Regions from separate parts of the Thalassotalea agariperforans genome, predicted to be linked through region 1. Evidence: predicted binding sites of a transcription regulator. Region 1 holds the regulator's gene; each other region holds the start of a gene.
What was found. Region 1 encodes FNR, which switches genes on or off when oxygen is low (the NO sensors DNR and NnrR bind a similar motif). Its sites were predicted from a motif close to TTGATCTAGATCAA; they were not measured.
Positions count from the first base shown of each region.

Region 1 (5,531 bases):
ATAAATCAAACTCAGAGCAAAAACTTCATCAAACGCCTTGGTATTTCGGGCATTTTAATGATGCAAGTGATGATGATAGCAATAGGTTTATATTTTGGTGCTTTTTCAGGCATGGACGAACATCATTTAGTGTACCTACGTGGTATTAGCATGTTGCTGGCAACCCCGATCATTCTTTATGGAGCTTTTCCTTTTTATGTCGGTGCATATAAAGCACTAAAAGCAAAACGCTTGTCTATGGATGTACCCGTTTCTATCGCCATTATCTTAGCGTTTAGTGCCAGCTGTTGGGCAACGATCAGCCAACAAGGTGAAGTGTATTTTGAATCGGTTGCCATGTTTACGTTTTTATTGCTAATAGGTAAATTTCTTGAATTTAGAGCTCGCTCTCGAGCCGCACAAGTATCGGCAAATTTATTAAAGCTCATGCCAATGGTGGCAACGCTTTGGCAAGAAGGCAAAGAAACAATTATTGCGGCCAAAAAGTTACAAACTAAAGATCAAGTTATTATCAAGCCCGGCGAAACTATTCCCGCCGATGGTTTTATCATTCAAGGTAAAAGCCAACTGAATGAAGCGATGTTAACCGGAGAACAATTACCAATTACAAAATCACTTGGTGATAAAGTATTTGCCGGTACCATCAATGGCGATAGCAACTTGCTGATAGAGGTTAATAAAAGTATCCGTGATAGTTTTTTAAGTCAGCTTATCCGGTTAAGTGAGAAGTCTCAAAACTATAAACCTCAATTAGCGGTATTATCAGATAAAATAGCTCAATATTTTGTGGCGCTCATTCTATTATGTGCCAGTGGCTCTGCAATTTATTGGCTTAATCATCAACCTGAAGAAGCATTTTGGATCACCTTATCTATTTTAGTGGCAACCTGCCCTTGTGCTCTGTCATTAGCCACACCTACAGCACTAACTTGTGCAACCACTCGGCTTAATAAAGCGGGCATCATGATAAAATCTGGCCATGTTTTAGAAACCTTGCCACAAATAACCGCTATTGCTTTTGATAAAACCGGTACCTTAACAACAGGTCAGTTTAGTATCGAACAAGTTACCATATTAACCAAAGATATTAATGAAGCAGAAGTATTAACCATTGCTGCTGCGTTAGAATCAGCTTCTGAGCATCCAATAGCCAAAGCTTTTTCGGTTTATCGTGATCACAATATTCAATGCAAAAATCTTACCGTACATTCAGGTAAAGGTGTATCCGGCAATATTAATCAAGACAGTTATGTCATCGGTAAAGTCAGCTGGTTATTAAGTGATGAAAACCTAAGTCGCCATCATGAAGCGCAGTGTGTGTTAATGAAAAACGAGCAAGCAATCGCGGTATTTTATTTACAAGATAAGTTACGTGAAGATGCCAATGCAGTATTAACCACTTTAAAAACTATGAAACAAAGTTTATACATGGTTTCTGGTGACAGCGAACATGCATGCCAAAAATTAGCGCAATCATTACCTATGACAGCTATCCATGCCGGATTATCAGCAAAACAAAAAATGGCGCTGATCCAAAAGATTAATCAACCTATTGCTATGGTTGGCGATGGTGTTAACGATACGCCAGTATTTAGCGCGGCACATATATCATTTGCAATGGGCAATGGTACTGATATTGCTAAAAATGGCGCTGATGTTATTTTATTGAATAACCAGTTAACCTCACTACTCACTTGTTTAAAAGTGGGTGATAAAACAAAACGCATTATCATTCAAAATTATTGCTGGGCTTTTTCATACAATGCCATTGTTTTACCGCTTGCGATGATGGGCTACATTACTCCGTATTTAGCCGTTATTGGTATGTCAGCCAGTTCAATTTTAGTTGTCACAAATTCTTTAAGGCTATTGAAAAAATGACCATCATTTATGTTTTGATCCCTATCGCGATAATTCTTACTATTATTGGTATTTATTTATTTTTTTGGGCGGTTAAAACCGAACAATTTACCGATCTCGAAAAACAAGGTATGAGTATTTTATATGATGATGAAAAAACAGCAGAGCAGCAAAACCCAAAAACCGTAAACAGCTCCGATAGAAAACCACAGCCAACAGATGCACCTTCTGCAACAACAAAATCAATGGCTAAAAATAACAAAATAAGTGACGCTGTAGATCACAATGTCGATTGATTTACTCTCTGCTTTTATCATTGGTTTATTCGGTAGTGGTCACTGCTTAGGTATGTGTGGTGGCATAACCACCATGTTAACCAGTGCTATCGAGCAAAAACAGCAAAATAACCGTAAATTTTGGTTAGTAATTTTTTATCACTTTGGCCGTATTTTTTCTTATAGTTTTATCGGTTTTATTGTCGCCTTAAGTAGTTCCATCGCTATTCATAGCGTCGGTTTTCCTCTTTATGTTTTACGCTTCGTGGCTGCGATTTTTTTAATATTATTGGGTTTGTATCTTGGCCAATGGTTTATGGGCTTAAGTTATGTTGAAAAAGCAGGTCGTGGTATTTGGCAAAAACTATCCCCCCTAAGTAAAAAAATTATTCCAGTTAATAACAAACGCAAAGCGCTGGCTTTAGGTATGTTATGGGGCTGGTTACCTTGTGGCTTAGTTTATTCCACCTTAACTTGGTCATTAGCCAGTGGTGATGCAATCACAGGTGCCCTTATCATGTGCTTTTTTGGTTTAGGTACATTACCAGCCCTGATCGCATTATCGTTTGGCATACATTCCTTTAAAAGTTTATTGCTCAACCCGTTATTTAAAAAATTATCGGCTATCTCTTTAATTCTCTTTGGAATTTATCAACTAATAATTCTTTAAACTCAATTGCATCTATTAAAAGCATTGCATAGAATAGCCTTAACATTATTGAGGATATAAATATGCAAACAAATCAATGTCCGGGACGACAACATATCCATTGCCAAAGCTGTAGTTTAAGTGAATTATGTTTACCTTATTCTTTAGATGCACAAGAGCTTGATCAACTTGATTTAATCATAGATCGTAAGCGCCCTGTTCATAAAAATGACAAAATATATAGTGATGGTGAAGCACTACATTCATTGTTTGCTATTCGTACCGGTACCTTTAAAACCTATACAATTAATGCGCAAGGCGAAGAACAAATCACAGGTTTTCATTTACCTGGCGACTTATTAGGATTTGACGCAATTGCCCAATCAGAACATGCAAGTTTTGCACAAGCATTAGAAACCTCAATGGTATGTGAAATTCCATACGACACGCTTGATAACTTATCAGCCACTATGCCTAAGCTGCGTAAACAAATTTTAAAACTAATGAGTGCAGAAATAAAAACCGATCAAGACATGTTATCACTGCTTAATCGTAAAAATGCCGAACAACGACTAGCCACTTTTATTGTCATGCTTAGTACTCGTTATAAAACCCGTAATTTATCCCCAAATGAATTCAGATTAGCAATGACACGTGGTGATATTGGGAACTATTTAGGACTAACAGTAGAAACCATTAGCCGGTTATTAAATCGATTTGATAAACAAGGTTTATTAAATGTTAATGGAAAATTCATAACGATCAATAATTTAGAAGAACTTAAAACACTAGGTGAAGTATAGTTTTTTATTCCTCCCTTAATGACTTAGTGACAACTTATGCATTAAGGGAACTCCTTGTCATTTTCTAAGTATAAACCCCGCCATATCTTCGATATTTTGCCGTTCTTGAACTAAACTTTGTTAAAGCATTGAATTGATTTTCATTGTTTAATATTAACTAGCCTAAACTTGGCAAGTTAGCTAATAGTATTAAATAAATGATTATCATAAGCGCAAGTTAACGACAAATAACGAGGCCAATCATGGAAAAATATCAAAACATTCTAGTCGTTGTTGACCCCAACGATGAAGAACAAAAAGCGTTAAAACGTGCCATTACCTTAGGTAAAAAAACACAAGCCAATATCACCGTATTTTTAACTATTTTTGATTTTTCCTACGAAATGACCACCATGTTGTCGCATGAAGAACGCGAAAATATGCGTGAGTCAGTGATCAAAAGTAGAGAAAATTGGCTAAAAGAATTAATCACGCAACCAGAAGATAATTATTTAGCCGATAACTTAAATATAAAAACCAAAGTTGTTTGGCATAACCGACCTTTTGAAGCCATTATTCAAGAAGTATTAGCACATAACTTTGATCTGGTGGTTAAAGGTACTCATCACCATGACAAATTAAAATCGGTTATTTTTACCCCCACCGATTGGCATATTCTGCGTAAATGCCCTTGTCCTGTATTATTAGTAAAAGATCATCTATGGCCAGAAAATGGTAATATTTTAGCGGCTGTTAATGTAGGTAACGAAGAGGAAGAACATATTTCCCTTAATAAAAAACTTACCGAAGAAGCGGTGCATTTAGCGGAATTAATTAATGCTAATGCTCATTTGGTTAACGCTTACCCTGGTACCCCAGTTAATATTGCCATAGAAATCCCTGAGTTTAATGCTATTGAATATAGTCATAACATGAAAGCACATCATACCGACGCCATGAGAGAACATGCTTTAAGTTTTAACTTTGACCTTGACAACACCCATGTTAGAGAAGGCTTACCCGAAGATGTTATTGAATCCATGGCGCAAGCATTAGATTGTGAATTAGTGATCTTAGGTACAATTGGCAGAACAGGCTTTTCAGCGGCATTAATTGGCAATACTGCCGAACAAGTCATTGATAATTTAAATTGTGATGTATTGGCTTTAAAACCTGATGGTTATATTTCACCACTGGCCGACTGATCAAGCATTGTAAATGGGCGTTTATTTAAGAAACAAAGCCATTATTTAATTGGTCAGTTATAGTAGTTCAGGTATAATTCGCGCGAATTTATTTAGGGTGAAATTATGTCTGACGCAATACAATCATTATCAAAAGCTGAGCAAACACAATTACAAAAACTTGAAAAAAAGTTGCGTGGTCATGTTGGTAAAGCTATCGCTGAATATAACATGATTGAGGACGGCGATCGTATCATGGTGTGCTTGTCTGGCGGCAAAGATAGTTACGCGTTACTTGACATCTTATTGATATTAAAGACTTTAGCACCAATTAATTTTGATATAGTGGCAGTTAACTTAGATCAAAAACAACCTGGTTTTCCTGAGCATATTTTACCCAACTATTTAGCTAGCTTAGGTGTTGAATACCAAATTATTGAAGAAGATACTTACGCTATAGTTAAAGATAAAATCCCTGAAGGAAAAACTACCTGTAGTTTATGCTCGCGTTTACGTCGGGCCATTTTGTACAAAGCGGCGAAAAATTTAGGGGCAACAAAAATTGCCTTAGGACATCACAGGGACGATATGATCGAAACCTTGATGTTAAATATGTTTTATGGCGGCAAAATGAAAGCAATGCCAGCTAAGCTAGTTTCTGATAATGGTGAGCATGTTGTAATTCGTCCACTGGCCTTTTGTAAAGAAGCCGATCTAGCAAAATATGCCAGTTTAAAAAAGTTTCCTATCATTCCTTGTAACCTTTGTGGCTCACAACCGA
Region 1 covers NZ_JBQMWH010000016.1:23,845-29,375, reverse strand. The annotation lists gene ACSLUO_RS15645 (heavy metal translocating P-type ATPase) at 1-1,881, shown strand, start outside; gene ccoS (cbb3-type cytochrome oxidase assembly protein CcoS) at 1,878-2,156, shown strand; gene ACSLUO_RS15635 (sulfite exporter TauE/SafE family protein) at 2,146-2,805, shown strand; gene ACSLUO_RS15630 (fumarate/nitrate reduction transcriptional regulator Fnr) at 2,868-3,587, shown strand; gene uspE (universal stress protein UspE) at 3,830-4,771, shown strand; gene ttcA (tRNA 2-thiocytidine(32) synthetase TtcA) at 4,877-5,531, shown strand, end outside.

Region 2 (5,531 bases), on a different contig from region 1:
AAAGTTTAGTTTAAATTTCTTGAGAAACAATATTAACTGATTAGACCACTAAGTTGCTGCTAATTTCTTCGAAATCACGATAATATTGCAAAAAGTTGAAAGAATAATAAAAAAAAGTGTTTTCAGCTATTCCCGAATGGTTATTTTTTTATTATCATGGCTAAATTACTACTTAAATGGTTTTTCACAGAAAATGACAGCAATTTATAACATTTTAGTGTTAAATGGCCCCAATTTAAATATGTTAGGTAAAAGAGAGCCTAATGTTTATGGTCATCAAACACTTGAGCAGATCATTGCTGACTTATCTCAACAGGCTAACGAAAGAAATGTTCACTTAAGCCATTTACAATCAAATGCCGAGTTTGAGCTTATTGATGCTATTCATCAAGCATTTGAAAAAGTAGATTTTATTATTATCAATCCAGCAGCATTTACTCATACTAGTGTTGCTCTGCGTGATGCACTACTTGCCGTTAACATCCCTTTTATTGAAGTACATTTATCTAATGTACATGCTCGGGAAGCATTTCGACATCATTCATATTTATCAGACAAAGCTCAAGGCGTAATTTGCGGCTTAGGCGCTCAAGGTTATTCGTTTGCTCTAGAGGCCGCGATTAACCAACTTAACAATTAATTTACACAAAAAAATAAGGTGTACTAAATGGACATTCGTAAAATTAAAAAACTCATTGAACTTGTTGAAGAATCAGGCATTAATGAGTTAGAAATATCTGAAGGTGAAGAATCAGTACGCATTAGCCGTGGTGGTCAAGTGGTAGCAGCACCAACATATGCGCCAGCACCAGTGCAATCTGCTCCAGCTCCGGCAGCACCTGCAGCTGCTCCAGCTTCAGCACCATCAGCACCGGCGGCAATTAGTGGTCATGTTGTTCGTTCACCAATGGTTGGTACTTTCTATACGGCTTCTTCTCCTGATGCTCCGGCATTTGTTGAAGTTGGTCAGCATGTAAATGCTGGTGATACTTTATGTATCGTAGAAGCAATGAAAATGATGAATCAAATTGAAGCTGATAAGTCTGGTGTCATTAAAGAAATTTTAGTTCAAAACGAAGATGCTATTGAATTTGACCAACCGCTATTCATCATTGAATAAGCCCAAACAAACAAGGGGCATTCTATGTTAGAAAAAGTACTTATCGCAAACCGAGGCGAAATTGCATTGCGTATTTTACGTGCATGTAAAGAGCTTGGTATAAAAACTGTTGCTGTGCATTCAACAGCAGATAAAAATTTAAAGCATGTATTGTTAGCCGATGAAACCATTTGTATTGGTAAACCTTCAGCGCTAGACAGCTATTTAAATATTCCGCGTATTATTACCGCAGCTGAAGTGACTAATGCGTCAGCTATTCATCCTGGTTATGGCTTCTTAGCTGAAAATGCCGACTTTGCCGAACAGGTTGAAAATTCAGGTTTTGCTTTTATTGGGCCAAAAGCCGAAAGCATCCGCTTGATGGGTGATAAAGTTTCAGCGATCAAAGCTATGAAAGAAGCTGGTGTACCGTGTGTACCAGGTTCTGACGGGCCATTAACTGATGATGATGCTGCTAATATTGCACATGGTCGTCGTATTGGTTATCCCGTGATCATTAAAGCCTCTGGTGGCGGTGGTGGTCGTGGTATGCGTGTTGTTCGTGAAGAAAGCGAACTTATTAACGCGATCCAATTAACCAAAAATGAAGCCCGTTCAACCTTCAATAACGACATGGTTTACATGGAAAAATTCCTTGAAAATCCTCGTCACGTTGAAATACAAGTACTTGCTGATGGTCAAGGTAATGCTATTCATTTAGCTGAGCGTGACTGTTCAATGCAACGTCGTCATCAAAAAGTTGTTGAAGAAGCACCTGCACCAGGTATTACACCTGAATTACGTGCTGAAATTGGTGAACGTTGTTGTAATGCGTGTAATAAAATTAATTACCGTGGTGCTGGTACCTTTGAATTTTTATTTGAAAATGGTGAGTTTTATTTCATTGAAATGAATACCCGTATTCAAGTAGAGCATCCGGTAACTGAAATGATCACGGGTGTTGATTTAATCAAAGAACAACTTCGTGTTGCTTCTGGCATGAAATTAACCATCAAGCAATCAGACATTGACGTTAAAGGTCATGCAATTGAATGTCGTATTAACGCTGAAGATCCTCGTACTTTTATTCCTTCGCCAGGAAAAATCACCCGTTTCCACCCTGCTGGTGGTATGGGCGTTCGTTGGGATTCTCATATTTATACCGACTATTCAGTTCCGCCACATTACGACTCAATGATCGGTAAGTTAATTACTTACGGTGAAAGTCGTGAAGTAGCCATCGCTCGCATGAAAAATGCGCTTGATGAATTAGTAATTGACGGTATCAAAACCAATATTGCATTGCACAAAGATATCTTAAACGATAAAGGCTTTGTTGATGGCGGTGCTAACATTCATTATTTAGAGAAAATGTTAGCCGAGCAAGAATAACAAGCCAAACTACGAAAAAAGTGGTATTGTACTATCTATTAAAGCCCCTTAGCTGTTTAAATGAATAAGCTTTAAGGGGCTTTTTTTATAACAATAAAAAAATTCATATAAATGATATAGTCGATATGCGTTCAGAAATTATTACCACTAACAGTCACGTCCAAAATAAGCAGTTTAAAGCACTTATTCTTGGTCGTATCATGATAATCTCAGTAATATTCACCTTATTTTTTGCTATCTTAGACACCTTAAAAATCAATTATATTGGTGATGTACAGCGTATAAATAATTATTTGCACGCCGCTTTTGTATTGCCCGCTTATTTTTTATTTAAACATAGAAAAATGAGTTTAACTTGTGCTTCTCATTATTTTTTGCTGTTTTGTTTTATTACTTCTATTACCGCACTACTCTTTGCTGATAATGACGCTTTCCGTGCAATCTGGTTCTTTCTTTCAACCATGATTTCTTTTATATTTGTTGGTAAAAAATATGGAAATTTGTACGGCTATTGCTCTTTTGTTTTTATTGCCGTTGCGGGCTTTTATTTTGAAAGTAATTTAAATGCCGAGTCTATTTTAAGTATTTTAATTAGTTTTTTAGTACTCATTTTAGTAATGTCAGCTTATACCGGTCAAATGGAAAAACACTTAGATCATATCGAACAAATACAGCAAGAACTTTATTATTTAGCCAATAAATCAGATATATCCAATTCGTTAAGCTCTAATGAACACGCCCTTACTGTTGAGCAAATGCTAAAAAATGCACAGGAACTAAATTCTGACTTTTCACTGATCTACGTTGATATTGAAAATTTTGATGAATTAAAAAGTCACTTCGATAATTATTTTATTGTTGATATTAAAAACAAGTTAAACCACATCTTAAAAGCCTTAGTCAGTTCATCTGATATTGTCTCTACCATTAATAACGACTTACTTTATATCGCAGTACCTAATCGCGATTGCGTAAGCATAAAACACTTAGTAGAAAAAATTTATCACTATATTCGTGACCATGGTTTGCAAGTTAATGGTCAGCAAATTGAGCTAAAACTTTGTATTTCAGTAACCACCTTACAAAAAAATGATACCGGCATTCGTGCCTTACATATCCGAGCCGATAAAGGCTTGATGAAAGCGAAAGCTATGGGTGGAGAGCAAATCGTCTTTGTTGATATGTAATACCAATTTCATTAAATTATTGCCCTCTTGTGCGGGTTACAATATTCCATGGCTGCGTTGCTTTCAATCCCAGTAACCAGCTATTGCTAAATCAAGCGCCTTGCCATGATTTATTTTTCCTACGCACAACAAAATCACAAGCTTAATTTAATTGCAATACGCCACCCTTGGATGGGGAATACCATTCCGTATAAAGTAGAACGGTGTTTGAATCAAAACTGAGGCTCACTATTGGCGCTCAAATTTTCCTTATCCTAAGAAAAACATCACTCCAGAATAAAAAACATCAAAACCATCTGTATTTCATATTGTTATGATAATTTTTTATCCTGCGTTCAAGTTAAAAAACTTTCTCCCTAACTCAACTCACATGAATAAAACTTGACATAAATCAAGAAAGTTTTACAATTTTCAGTAATTACTGAAAATTCAAAAGAGACAGAAAATGAAAGTTACACCTATGACTCAATCGCTTATTTTACATTTTGGTGAAATGGGCTCGCGCTGGGGGTTAAATCGAACGTTAGGACAAATGTACGCATTAATTGTGCTAACCGAAGCTCCACTCAATGCTGATCAAATTAGTGATGCCCTGCAAATTTCACGTTCAAATGTCAGCATGGGCTTAAAAGAATTAAAAGCTTGGAATTTAATCAAGCTTCAACATATTCAAGGAGATCGCAAAGAGTATTTCACGGCCCCTGAAGATATTTGGGAAATTGCCCGCACTTTGGTAATAGAGCGTCGTAAACGAGAACTTGATCCAACATTGACAACAATGCGCGATGCCCTCATGGCTGAACCAACCAATAGTACAGACGAATACGCTCAACAGCGTGTCAAAGAAATGCATGACTTAATGGAGATGTTCACCTTGTGGTCAAATGAGCTACAAAACATGTCTTCTGAAAAGCTATCTGCTCTCTTAAAACTAGGTGAAGGCATCAGCAAAATTTTAGATGTTAAAGACAAGTTATTAATGAAGTAATTGCCATTTCGGCTTTCGTAACTACATACCGCCGAACCGATAAATAACAAGTTCATTTAATCACTGATTTACTCAGTTATTATGATATTGAACGAGGGTCAAAAAATGTTAGATATTGCACTATCACAAGCACATGAAACAAGTTTTATACTTTCGCGTATACAGTTTGCCGCCAATATTAGCTTCCATATTTTATTTCCAACCATCAACATCGCTTTGTGTTGGGTACTGTTGTTTTTTAAAGTGCGTTTTAATCAAACTGGCGATGATAATTGGCTACGTATCTATCGTTTTTGGGTGCGAATTTTTGCCCTAACCTTTGCAATAGGTGTTGTGAGCGGTATTACCATGTCTTTTCAGTTTGGCACTAACTGGCCTGGCTATATGGAAACCGTTGGCAATATTGCGGGGCCATTACTTGGTTACGAAGTTATGACAGCCTTCTTTTTAGAGGCTTCATTTTTATCCATTATGTTATTTGGTATGGAACGTGTTTCTAATCGTGTTCACACCATCGCCACCTTATTAGTTGCTATTGGTACCAGCTTATCAGCCTTTTGGATTCTAGCATTAGATTCTTGGATGCAAACACCAGCAGGCTTTGAAATGATCGACGGCGTTGCTTATGTTACCGATTGGTGGCAAGTAATTTTTAATCCTTCTATGCCTTATCGATTAATGCACATGGTACTAGCTTCAGGCTTAACTACAGCATTTTTTATTGCCGGCATCTCAGCTTACCGAATCCTTAAAGGTGATAAGAAAAACTCCGCTAAAATGGCTTTTAAATTCGCAATAACATTAGCCGCCATATTAATCCCTATACAAATATTGGTTGGGGATATGCATGGTTTAAATACCTTTA
Region 2 covers NZ_JBQMWH010000001.1:277,528-283,058, reverse strand. The annotation lists gene aroQ (type II 3-dehydroquinate dehydratase) at 194-640, shown strand; gene accB (acetyl-CoA carboxylase biotin carboxyl carrier protein) at 668-1,120, shown strand; gene accC (acetyl-CoA carboxylase biotin carboxylase subunit) at 1,145-2,491, shown strand; gene ACSLUO_RS01300 (GGDEF domain-containing protein) at 2,617-3,678, shown strand; gene ACSLUO_RS01295 (GbsR/MarR family transcriptional regulator) at 4,124-4,666, shown strand; gene ACSLUO_RS01290 (cytochrome ubiquinol oxidase subunit I) at 4,772-5,531, shown strand, end outside.
Region 2: a site for FNR is predicted at 4,060-4,073, ahead of ACSLUO_RS01295 (GbsR/MarR family transcriptional regulator). Genes of this name have one in related genera too.

Region 3 (5,531 bases), on a different contig from region 1:
AAAGTTTAATATTGCTAAATCTGTTTGTGGCGTGAAAATCATGCCATTGTCAGCTAAATCAAAACTACGATGTTCATAGGTTGATAATACCGCCACCTTCACATGAGGCGAGCTTAAACGACGGTCGGTAATACGAGTCCATAAAATTGGGTGCATTTCTGCCATGTTTGAGCCCCAAAGTACCATGGCATCAGTGGCTTCAATATCATCGTAACAGCCCATTGGTTCGTCGATACCAAAAGTACGCATAAAACCACCAACAGCCGAAGCCATACAGTGACGAGCATTTGGGTCGATATTGTTACTTCTAAAGCCTGCTTTCATTAGTTTGACTGCAGCGTAGCCTTCTTGCACTGTCCATTGGCCTGAGCCAAACATGCCAACAGCGGTTGGGCCTTTTTCTTTTAACGTTGCTTTGGCTTTTTCAGCCATAATATCAAAGGCTTGATCCCAAGATATTGGAGAAAATTCCCCGTTCTTGTCAAACTTGCCATTTTTCATTCTAAGTAGAGGAGTAGTTAAACGGTCTTTTCCGTACATGATTTTTGATAGAAAATAGCCTTTAACGCAGTTTAAGCCTTTGTTAACTGGTGAATTAATATCGCCATGGGTAGCAACGACTTTACCGTCCATCACACCGACATTGACACTACAACCCGTACCACAAAAGCGGCATGGTGCTTTATCCCATTTTAATTTGGTTAAATCACTACTAGTGATCAAATTAGTGGCATTTACGGGTACTGAAACTCCGGCAACGGCAGCAGCAGCGGCAACGGCATTGGCCTTGATAAATTCTCTACGATTAATGGTCATAGCGCATCCTTATAAGATGTTTGCTGTTCATCTAAAAATTGATGGTAAATAGGAGACAGTGTTAAAACGTCACCGTGTTGTTTAATGATGTCGGTTTGATTGGCGATAGCTTTTTGTGAATCACCCTCTGCGGTAAATACAACTTTGCCTTCAGGACTCACCGCATGTACTTCTAAACCTGCTTGTTGAGTAATAAAGTCACTTAATGCTGCCGTTTTTTCCGGCAGGGCGTGGGCAATAAAACTCGCAACATGGTACTCAGTTGTGTTCATTGGATATGATCTCTAGTTGAAAGCTAATGGCATCTTGTGGGCAAATAGAGACACATGCGCCACATTGATTACAATCACTTAAGTTTAATTTTGGCTCAGGAATTGAGCTGGTTTGATAACTAAAGGTGATTGCCTTAGTGTCGCAAACGTCTTTGCAGCTTTGGCAATAAATTTGATTTTTAGCTAAACATTTATTGTCTATTTCAAAATCACCAGGCCAAGGAAGATCTGTCTGCTCAGTTTTAAAAATTGGCTTGCTGCAAGCGTCTACACATTTACGACAGAAGGTGCATTCGTCTTGATCAAAATCAACAAAGGGATAACCTTGACTATCACGTTTAATAATTTGTTGTTCACAAGCATTAATACAAGCATTGCATTGTGTACAGCCAGCCAAAAAAGCTGATTCTTCAATAGCCCAAGGTAGCCTAGGTAAATGCTGTTGTTTGATGGCACCACGCATAAAACTGCGCCTTGTTAAGTTCACCACGTTACTCATGATTAGCTTCCTGGCGGTCCTAATAAAATTTGGCTTATCCAAACAATAAAACCAAAACCGCCAACAAGAATGACGGAGAGAATAGGGGCTAGAAATACTGTTAAGAAAATAAAAGTATTTCGTTCTGATTGTTTACTGTTTTGCTCTTTTTGTGTTGTCGGAGTGTCCATAAATCCTCACGATTATTCACTTTGTTGTATTTGTACCTTGTTTTTAGCTTTATCTTGTTGATTAAGATCAAGTTATTGAAAGGTTGATTTCATCTATTTCAGAAAATGTTTATTTCAGCTTGGTTTTTATTTTTAGTACAGCTTGGTAGACTTAGCAAATATTTGGCAAGTGGTTGACTCTGTGAACAAAATAATTCTGCAATATCAACAAGCGTTATTAGCAAAGCAACATCGTGGGGTGGTGTTATTAGTTGGCGATGAATGCTGGTATGCAGACGTTATTAAGCAGTGGTTTATTGCTCAGCATACTGAGTTGGTTAACTCGAAAAAAACAATTTACTGTTATGCCGAGCCAACAACAGACATTTTTAAACAATTATTGACAACACATGTGGATAATAAAAACTTTCGGCAATATTTAGGTACTGAAGCAAGCAGTTTTATTTATGCTAGTGATGATATTCAGCCCGATGTTTTTTCAGCGTTAGCCGGTACTGTCGTTGCTGGTGGTTTGTTGTTTATTTGTTGGCACACTTTACCGGATGAACAAAGTCATGTGTATTTGCAGCGCTTTTATCGTCAGTTACAACAAACGCAGGTGTTATTAACTTACCAACAACATGAAAATGAGTTTTCACTTGAACAACAAGCAACAAGGTTATTATCAACAATAGCCTCAGTAAATTTACCTACCGTAACCGAAAACTTTCCTTATGGTTGTTTAACCAATCAGCAAGTGCAGGCAGTTGATGCGATTATTAACGTGGTTACAGGTCATCGTAATCGCCCGTTAATTTTGACTGCAGATCGTGGCCGGGGTAAAACGACGGCGCTTGCTTTAGCGTGTGTTGAGTTATTAAATTCAGTTAAACGGCCGTTAACTATTTTGATTACAGCGTCAAATATTGGTGCCGTAGATGGCTTTTTTCTGACGATCACGAAACTTCTCGCTGTTAAACGGGTTAATAAACAAACGTTACAATATCAGCAGTCTAGTATTCGTTTTTTGCCTATCGACGTGATTTTAGCGGATAAGCCAGCCGCTGATTTGTTGTTAGTTGATGAAGCCGCTGCTATTCCTTTGTATTTGTTGAATGCTTTATTTAGCTACTATCATCGTTTAGTTTTTTCTTCAACTTTACATGGCTATGAAGGTGCAGGGCGAGGTTTTGCGTTAAAATTTAATACCATATTGGCAGATAAAAATTTGCTAGCCAAACAGCTAACGCTTGTTGAGCCTATCCGCTGGGCGAAAAATGATCCATTGGAGCAGTTTGTTTTTGATGCTTGTTTGTTAAATGCTAATTTAACACCTTTAACTTCGTTAAATTATCAGACTAAGCCTGCGATGAATGATCAGCTAAAATATCACGAATATTTACCTGCGGATCTATTAGCGGATGAAAAGTTATTAAGACAACTTTTTGCGGTGTTAGTAACGGCACATTATCAAACCTCACCGAATGATTTGTTGTTATTGTTAAATCACCCTCAGTTAAAATTACGGGTAGTTAGCCATCAAGTAAGAGATAAAAAGGAAGTGCTTGCGGTTGCGTTAATTATGGCTGAAGGCATATTAGGGCAAGAGCATGGCGACAACATTGAAGAAAAAATTCGACAAGGTCAACGGCGTTTAAAAGATCAATTTTTACCGCAATCGTTAATTGCTCATTGTGGCGCAGAGCAAGCTTTTGATTATAGTTATTGGCGTATTATGCGCATTGCAGTGCATCCTCAACAACAAAATCAAGGGCTTGGTCAATATTTGTTAACTTGCCTTGAGCAAGAAGCAAGAGCAAACAAAATTGATGTTTTAGGCACTAGCTTTGCGTTAAATAAAACTTTACTGAATTTTTGGCAAAAGCGAAATTGGCAAATGGTGCGCATTGGCTTTACGAAAGATCATGCCAGTGGCGAGCATTCTGGTTTGTTAATAAAAGCGCTAACAGCTAGAGCCGAAGCGTTTATTCTGCCGTTAGTAAGTGAGTTTTATCGTACCTTGCCTTTTTTATTAAGCGCACAATATCAGCATTTACCAGCAAGCTTGTTGTTTGATGTTTTACAAAAGGTACCTAAGAACGGCTACGATAAACTGACTCGTGTTGATGAAAAAAATATTGAAGATTTTGCTAATGGTTATCGACAATTTGACCCTTGTGCTTTTAGTTTACATTTAGCTCTTTTGAATTATTTTAAAAACTATCAAATATATCAATCAGATAAAGATAGTGATAATGAAGCGTTGCTGTATCCCTTTATTGCTCGATTATTACAAAAACATAGTGTTAAGCAATTGTGCAATGACTATGGTTTTTCGGGTAAAAAACAGCTTAATCATTATTTTATACAAACAGTAAAAGCTTTATTCCAATAAAAATAAGGCTTATAGCCGGTTTTGTCATAAAAACGTCATGTTAACTTTATAATATTACTGTCATGTTATTTTGATAGGATATTACCTTGCTCTCTGAACTTCATACTATTTTATTGTCGCGTAATATCACTTGCGTTTTTCAGCCTATTTTTAATGTTCAGCAAAATCAAATATTAGGTTATGAAGCATTGTCGCGTGGCCCTGTGACTAGTTCATTAGCGCGCCCTGACGATTTATTTGAAGTAGCGGCAAAATATGGTTTGTTATCACAATTAGAATTGTTGTGCCGCGAAATCGCCATTAAACGGTTTGCTGAGTTAAAATTACAAGGGAAACTTTTTTTAAATGTTAGCCCTATGGTGATTTTAGAAAGCAAACATCCACAAGGTGAAACTCAAAAACTGGTTGAACAGGCGGGATTAACGTGTCAGCAAGTGGTGATTGAGATCAGTGAAAAGTTTCCTGCTCGCTCAGATAAATTATTAGCGGATGCATTAAATAAATACCGTGAGTATGGTTTTAAAGTGGCGATTGATGATTTAGGCGCTGGCTATTCTGGCTTAAAACAATGGAGTGAATTACGACCTGATATTGTTAAGATAGATCGCTATTTTATTGATAATTGTCATAATAACAGCTTTAAACGTAAGTTTTTAAAAGCCATATTTGACCTAGCGCAGTCAGCTAATACCGAAGTAATTGCCGAAGGTATTGAATGTGAAGAAGAGATGGCGTTATTAGAACAACTCGGGATGGTTTATGCTCAAGGTTTTTATTTAGCTCGCCCTGAAAGTAATCCAGTAAGACATTATCCATTTAATGATCAGTTTATGCGATTGGTTGGTGGTAGTGAAATAGCACCTGTTTGTCAAGCGGTAGGGATGCAATAACACAAAGCTAATCAATACGATTAATTTAACTTACCAACAGCAACGCATATTTATCCCTGAATTGAAATTAACACGTTAATTTTTTTATTAAGTTAGCTAATTGGCTAATTTTTATATTGGATAATTGGCGATAGTCAAAGTAAGGGCAAACAATAGTATTTGTTGTCTTGTTAATAGCAAAAAACTCATTCAACCAGAGCGCTTGTTCGGCTAAACCGAGTTTATTGGCATAGGTTTTTCCCATAATGATGTTGATGATGTTGCTCTGCTTAGTTTTTGCTTGATTGTTAGCAGGCTTGTTATTTTTCACGGGCGGTGAAAAAAGTAATAATTGATCACTGTTCGCTTGCAATAAATGCTCATCTCGTAATGCTTGCCAAGTAGGGTATTGTTGTGGCTGTAGTTCAAATAACAATTTGGCAAAAACATTAAAAATTTTACGCCAATGATTGCCGGTTAAATCGACAATCATTTTTATGTCACCTTTTTTCATTGCTTTAACCTGCGTAA
Region 3 covers NZ_JBQMWH010000003.1:352,387-357,917, forward strand. The annotation lists gene napA (nitrate reductase catalytic subunit NapA) at 1-816, opposite strand, end outside; gene ACSLUO_RS06860 (chaperone NapD) at 813-1,088, opposite strand; gene napF (ferredoxin-type protein NapF) at 1,075-1,587, opposite strand; gene napE (periplasmic nitrate reductase, NapE protein) at 1,590-1,757, opposite strand; gene ACSLUO_RS06875 (GNAT family N-acetyltransferase) at 1,939-4,131, shown strand; gene ACSLUO_RS06880 (EAL domain-containing protein) at 4,218-5,021, shown strand; gene ACSLUO_RS06885 (DUF6942 family protein) at 5,089-5,531, opposite strand, start outside.
Region 3: a site for FNR is predicted at 1,815-1,828, ahead of napE (periplasmic nitrate reductase, NapE protein). Genes of this name have one in related genera too.

Region 4 (5,531 bases), on a different contig from region 1:
TCGAAATTAAAATACAACGAAATTAGATGAACAGAAAGATGGGGTGGCTAATGAGACTTGAACCCACGCCTACCCAGAAACAGCGGAATCACATCGTGATGACGGTTCGTGGTTGAGATAATCCAGATTAAAATACAAAGAAATAAGAAAATTAAGAAGATGGGGTGACTAATGGCACTTGAACTCACGCTTACCCAGAAATAGCGGAATCACATCGTGATGACGGTTCGTGGTTAAGATAATCGAAATTAAAATACGAAGAAATAAGATAAACAGAAAGATGGGGTGGCTAATAACACTTGAACTCACGCTTACCCAGAAACAGCGGAATCACATCGTGATGACGGTTCGTGGTTGAGATAATCTAAATTAAAATACAACGAAATAAGATAAACAGAAATATGGGGTGGCTAATGGGACTTGAACCCACGACAACCGGAATCACAATCCGGGGCTCTACCAACTGAGCTATAGCCACCACTGAGGTTTACTAAAATGTTCAAAGGCTTGAACAATGCGCGGATTCTACTGAGTAAATAACGCTTTGGCAAGCCACTTTTAAAAATTTTAGTAATATTTTACAAATTATTATTATTCACAAATTATTTTTAAATCACCCGTGAAAAACGCTGCTGATTAAGATGCTTTTTCAAATAAGCGTCGAAGCTCATGGCAATATTACGGATCAGTAAGCGAGCTTTTGGCGAAACGGCAATCCAATGTTCAGATGTGGTCACTAAATCATCCTTAATAAAGGTATCTAATGATAACAATTCTGCGTGAAAATAGTCATCAAAGTTAATTTGATACCTTTGACTAATCACCTGTTTATCAACAAATAAATTACACATTAAAGCACGAATAACATCGCCCCGAATAAGGTCATCGTTTGATAAACTAATGCCTTGTTCCATGGCTTGTCCGCTTGCTTCTATTTGCTGATAATACTGTTTTAAATCTTTGGTATTTTGGCTAAAGCTATTGCCAATAGCGCTAATCGATGAAACGCCTAAACCTAACAAGTCACAATCACCTTTAGTGGTATAACCTTGAAAATTTCTATGCAAAACACCATTCTTTTGTGCAATTGATAATTCATCATCAGGTTTAGCAAAGTGATCCATACCAATGAAATCATAGCCATTGTTACATAATGTGGTGATCGCTTGCTGCATTAAGGCAAACTTTTCTTGGCTAGTTGGCAACCATTCATCTCGTAATTTGCGTTGTGCAGCAAATCGACTCGGTAAATGGGCGTAACTAAATAATGAAACACGATCAACCGCCATTGCTTGTACATCGGCTAAAGTTTTAGCAAAAGTTTGTTGTGTTTGATGAGGTAAGCCATAAATTAAATCAACATTAATGGAATTAAAACCGGCCTGTTTTGCATGGCTAACCAACTCACTAATAAATGGTGTTGATTGCACTCGGTTAATCGCTTCTTGTACTTTTAAGTCGGTATCTTGCACACCAATGCTTAAGCGGTTAAAACCTAAGCTAGCTAAGTGATCAATCAAGGATAATTCAATTTCACGCGGGTCAATTTCAATGCTAATTTCGTCAACATAGGTAAAATCAAAAGCTTGTTTTAATGTTGCCATTAAACGAGACAATTGTTGCTCGGTTAAAAAACTGGGTGTGCCACCACCAAGGTGTAATTGTTTTATTTGATAATGCTGAAACAACGGCGCACGTTGATTAATTTCTTCAATTAAGTGATCGAGGTAAATATCTGCTTTGCCACGATGACGAGTCACTACTTTATTACAGCCGCAGTAATAACAAAGACTGTGACAAAAAGGAATGTGAATATATAACGACAAGGTTTGGTTGTTTGACTGTTCAATCGCGCTGAGTAATTGCGCTTGCTGAAAATTATCGTCAAATTCTAGCGCCGTTGGGTATGAGGTATAACGCGGTCCGCTAGTATTATACTTGTTTAATAGTTTGGGATTAAATAACTGCTGAACCTGCATAATAACTCCTAAGATTAAGAATCTAGGAGTATAAGATTGTTTCAATAAATGAATATTGATCAGGCGCAACAAACCTTAATTTAGCTCTACTAGCTCAGTAATTTAACTAAGTTACTTTTAAAGGCTATTTATTCTGCACATTGAATGCATTTTGTCGCTGCAGGCTGCGCAATCAAGCGCTGCTTGGCAATTTCATCACCACAAGCTAAGCAAATACCATAATTACCATTTTCAATCCGGCTGATGGCATTTGATAATTGCTGTATTTCTATTTTGGCTTCTGACTCAAGCGCATTGAGTACTTCATCATTTTCACGTTCACCAGCTTGCTCTGTCCAATCACTAGAATGACCTTTAGCAAAATCATGATGAATAGCGTCGATACGCTGTTGTAAAGCGATAATACGTTCAGTAAATTGTGCTTTAAGTTCGTTTAACATCTTGCACCTCTGTATTTTCAATGAAAAGCACAGTGGCAAAAATTAAACTTGTTTTAGCACCGCAAGCCGTTCTTGGCTGTATTGTAGCAATAAGTTTAAATCAGCATTGATGGCATCATATAACGATGCTTCCGCTTTCATACGTTCAACGTCTTGCTTCATTCGTTCTTTTTTCGCGAGTTCTTTACGGGCGTCTAAAATTTGCATGTGCTTTATTTGATTATATAACTCAAATATAGCAGGAAACTGCGCGTCTAGTGATTGGCTCGCTTTTAACGAATCAAGTAAGACACTGATCCGCCAACACCCCTCAGCATATTCACACTGTTCTTCTTTCATTGCTTTGGCAATAATTTGCACACTCGTTAAAATTTTAGCGTCATGTGCATTTTGACCAGCAATTAACGCTTGTTGCGCTTGTGCTTGGCTAATTTTTTGCTGTTTTAATTGCGAGAGTAACTTACCGGCATAAAAAGCTAAGCCAACAATAACAACGACACCCGCCAACAACAAATAAAGCCATAAATCACTACTGTCCATCAACGCTTACAACTCCTCGTCATCAAAATCAGTATCATTAAACTTACGCCATAAATCTTCTTCTGATAACGGCTGTTTGCTGGCCGTTAAAAACTCTTCATCGTCTTCTTCGTCCAAACCTAACTGGCTACTAATTTCTTGGTGACGATCCATCAGTTTGTTGAAATATTCAACCTCAGACTCACTTAATGTAATGTCATCTTCTTGTTTTGCTAGTATTGTTTGTAATTGTTCATCTTCTTCAATGCGAGCTAATTCCTGCATTAAATCTGACTCTGTCGAATCAACCGCGCGCACTTGTGGTATATCCACAACCTTTGGTGCTTTTTGCTTAGGTTGAGTTTTTACCGGCGCTGTTTTAATTAATTCGATAGGTTTTTTACTACCTAAACGCGGATCTTTATTTTGAGCGTTAGTTTGTCCATCAGTTTTGCTTTTAGTGACTTGTCGGGTACCAGGTTTATTACCCGTTTTTTTACGCAAACGCTTTTCTTTTACAATCGCTAAAGCGTCTTTATCTGCTTTACGTACACCACTAGAACCAGTACCTGGTTTTCTAGATTTTTTTGATCGGGTCATTGGAAATGCTCAAAGAAGTTACTTGTGGGGTATTTTACTGCAAACAAAGGTTAATACCAATTCTATTCCATTAATGTTTGCTTTTAGCTTAATTATTTTTACTGTCGAATTGCTATCAAAACTTAGTGATAAGTTTAATAGGATTTAGTGTGTAGTTGAGAAGAGAAAAAATCATGAGCCAGAAAGGAAAAAAGCGATGGCTTAGCCATCGCTTTCGGATATTGTTATCTTGGTTAAACCATTAACAAATAACTTCCTAATCTTAATTTCGGTATCCTACCTTATTAGTACTATCCCTGTTAAACATACTCTTATTTTTGTTATTATTTAGCTTTAGTAGCTATTTTTTTATTATTATCTGGGGTTAAACAACCCTTAACCTAATTTAGGTTATAACCACTTCCATACCTTGAAGTTATTGAACCATCCATATTCTGTAAAAGTTATCATCAAAGTTAATTGATATCTTGCTTTCCGTGCAACATTTCCTTTTTTGATATTTTCGCTACTCAGTAGCTGACTAATACTTTACCCATCTTTGCGCAGACAGCAAGCATTAATTTTAGTTTTTTTAAACGATTAACGTATACATTAACGCATACTAATGTTTTTAAAGATAAAAATGTATTAAATTTTATTTCAAATTTATTAAATATTTGTCGTCAAAATTTGAAAATATGATTATTTTTTCACGCTATTAAATAACAAACCTCTAATGTATACATTAATGGCGGATGCTTTTTTGCCATAATTTGGCTTTTTCTTCTTCACTAACCACAAAACTAATACCCGTTAATGGCGAGTCAGAAAAACTCAATTGGGTTGTTAATAACAAATCATCACGAAAATAATGACAAGAAAACGGTTTGTTTAATGGCAAATGTTCCGATAATTGTTGTATCGACTGCTCTGTTACCTTAATACCATTAACCGCAATTAAAATATCATTTACCGCTAAACCGGCTTGTGCCGCAGGTGAATTTTCAACTACCGAAGTAATTTTTACGCCTAACTCTTTATTTTGAAATAAAGCACCTAAATAAGGAATTGGCTGATTTGCAACAACGGTTTCGATACTATTTAGTGCTTTAAATTTACTAAAATGTTTAACAACACCAAACTCTGCTAATAATGGCTGTAATTCAAGGGCACTAGCACTGGTTAGCATTTGATTAATTTGTGAAGTTAAGTCTTGCTGACACAAAATATTAGTAATGTTAATAAAATCTTCTGTTTGGGTGCCAATATTCGGGCGACCAAAATGAATCCATAATTCACGCATTAAATCGTCTAGGCTATGTTGCCCTTGGGAATGTTTGCGAATGGTTAAATCTAACCACAAGGCAATTAATGCACCTTTAGTGTAATAGCTAACAATATTATTTACCGCATCAGCGCCTTGCTGATAAAACTTGGTCCAGGTATAAAAGCTAGAATCTTCAACGCTAAGCTTATGCTGTCCTAAACCACGGTAAACACGGGTAGCGGTTTTGGCTAATAGTGCTAAATAACTATCAAAGTCGATAATACCTGTGCGATATAATGAAAAATCATCGTAATACGAGGTGATCCCTTCATAAGCCCACAATTGTGTGGTGTAACTTTCTTTTTGTAAGTTGTATGGTACAAAAGCTTTTGGCTTTATGCGGCAAACATTCCACGCATGAAAATACTCATGCGAACATAAACTTAAAAAGGTTTTATAGTTATCAGATAATTCTTCTGGTTTATTTGGATTCGGTAAATCAAAGCGACTGGCTTGTAAAATAGTTGAATTTTTATGCTCTAAACCACCAAACCCTTTTGCTTGTAAATGGGTAATAAACCAATATTCTTTAAAAGGTGCTTCGCCAAATAAACTAATATGATGCTGACATAGTTTTGCAACATCTCGACATAAACGCTCGGTATCACCAAAATGTTGGCTCGTAAACACCATATGGTGCGTCACGCCTTCAACGGTAAATTCACTTACATCAAAATCACCTATTGC
Region 4 covers NZ_JBQMWH010000017.1:25,979-31,509, reverse strand. The annotation lists tRNA gene ACSLUO_RS15975 (tRNA-His) at 403-478, opposite strand; gene hemN (oxygen-independent coproporphyrinogen III oxidase) at 609-1,979, opposite strand; gene ACSLUO_RS15965 (TraR/DksA family transcriptional regulator) at 2,108-2,419, opposite strand; gene ACSLUO_RS15960 (DUF2489 domain-containing protein) at 2,462-2,959, opposite strand; gene yihI (Der GTPase-activating protein YihI) at 2,966-3,538, opposite strand; gene ACSLUO_RS15950 (M61 family metallopeptidase) at 4,263-5,531, opposite strand, start outside.
Region 4: a site for FNR is predicted at 2,035-2,048, ahead of hemN (oxygen-independent coproporphyrinogen III oxidase). Genes of this name have one in related genera too.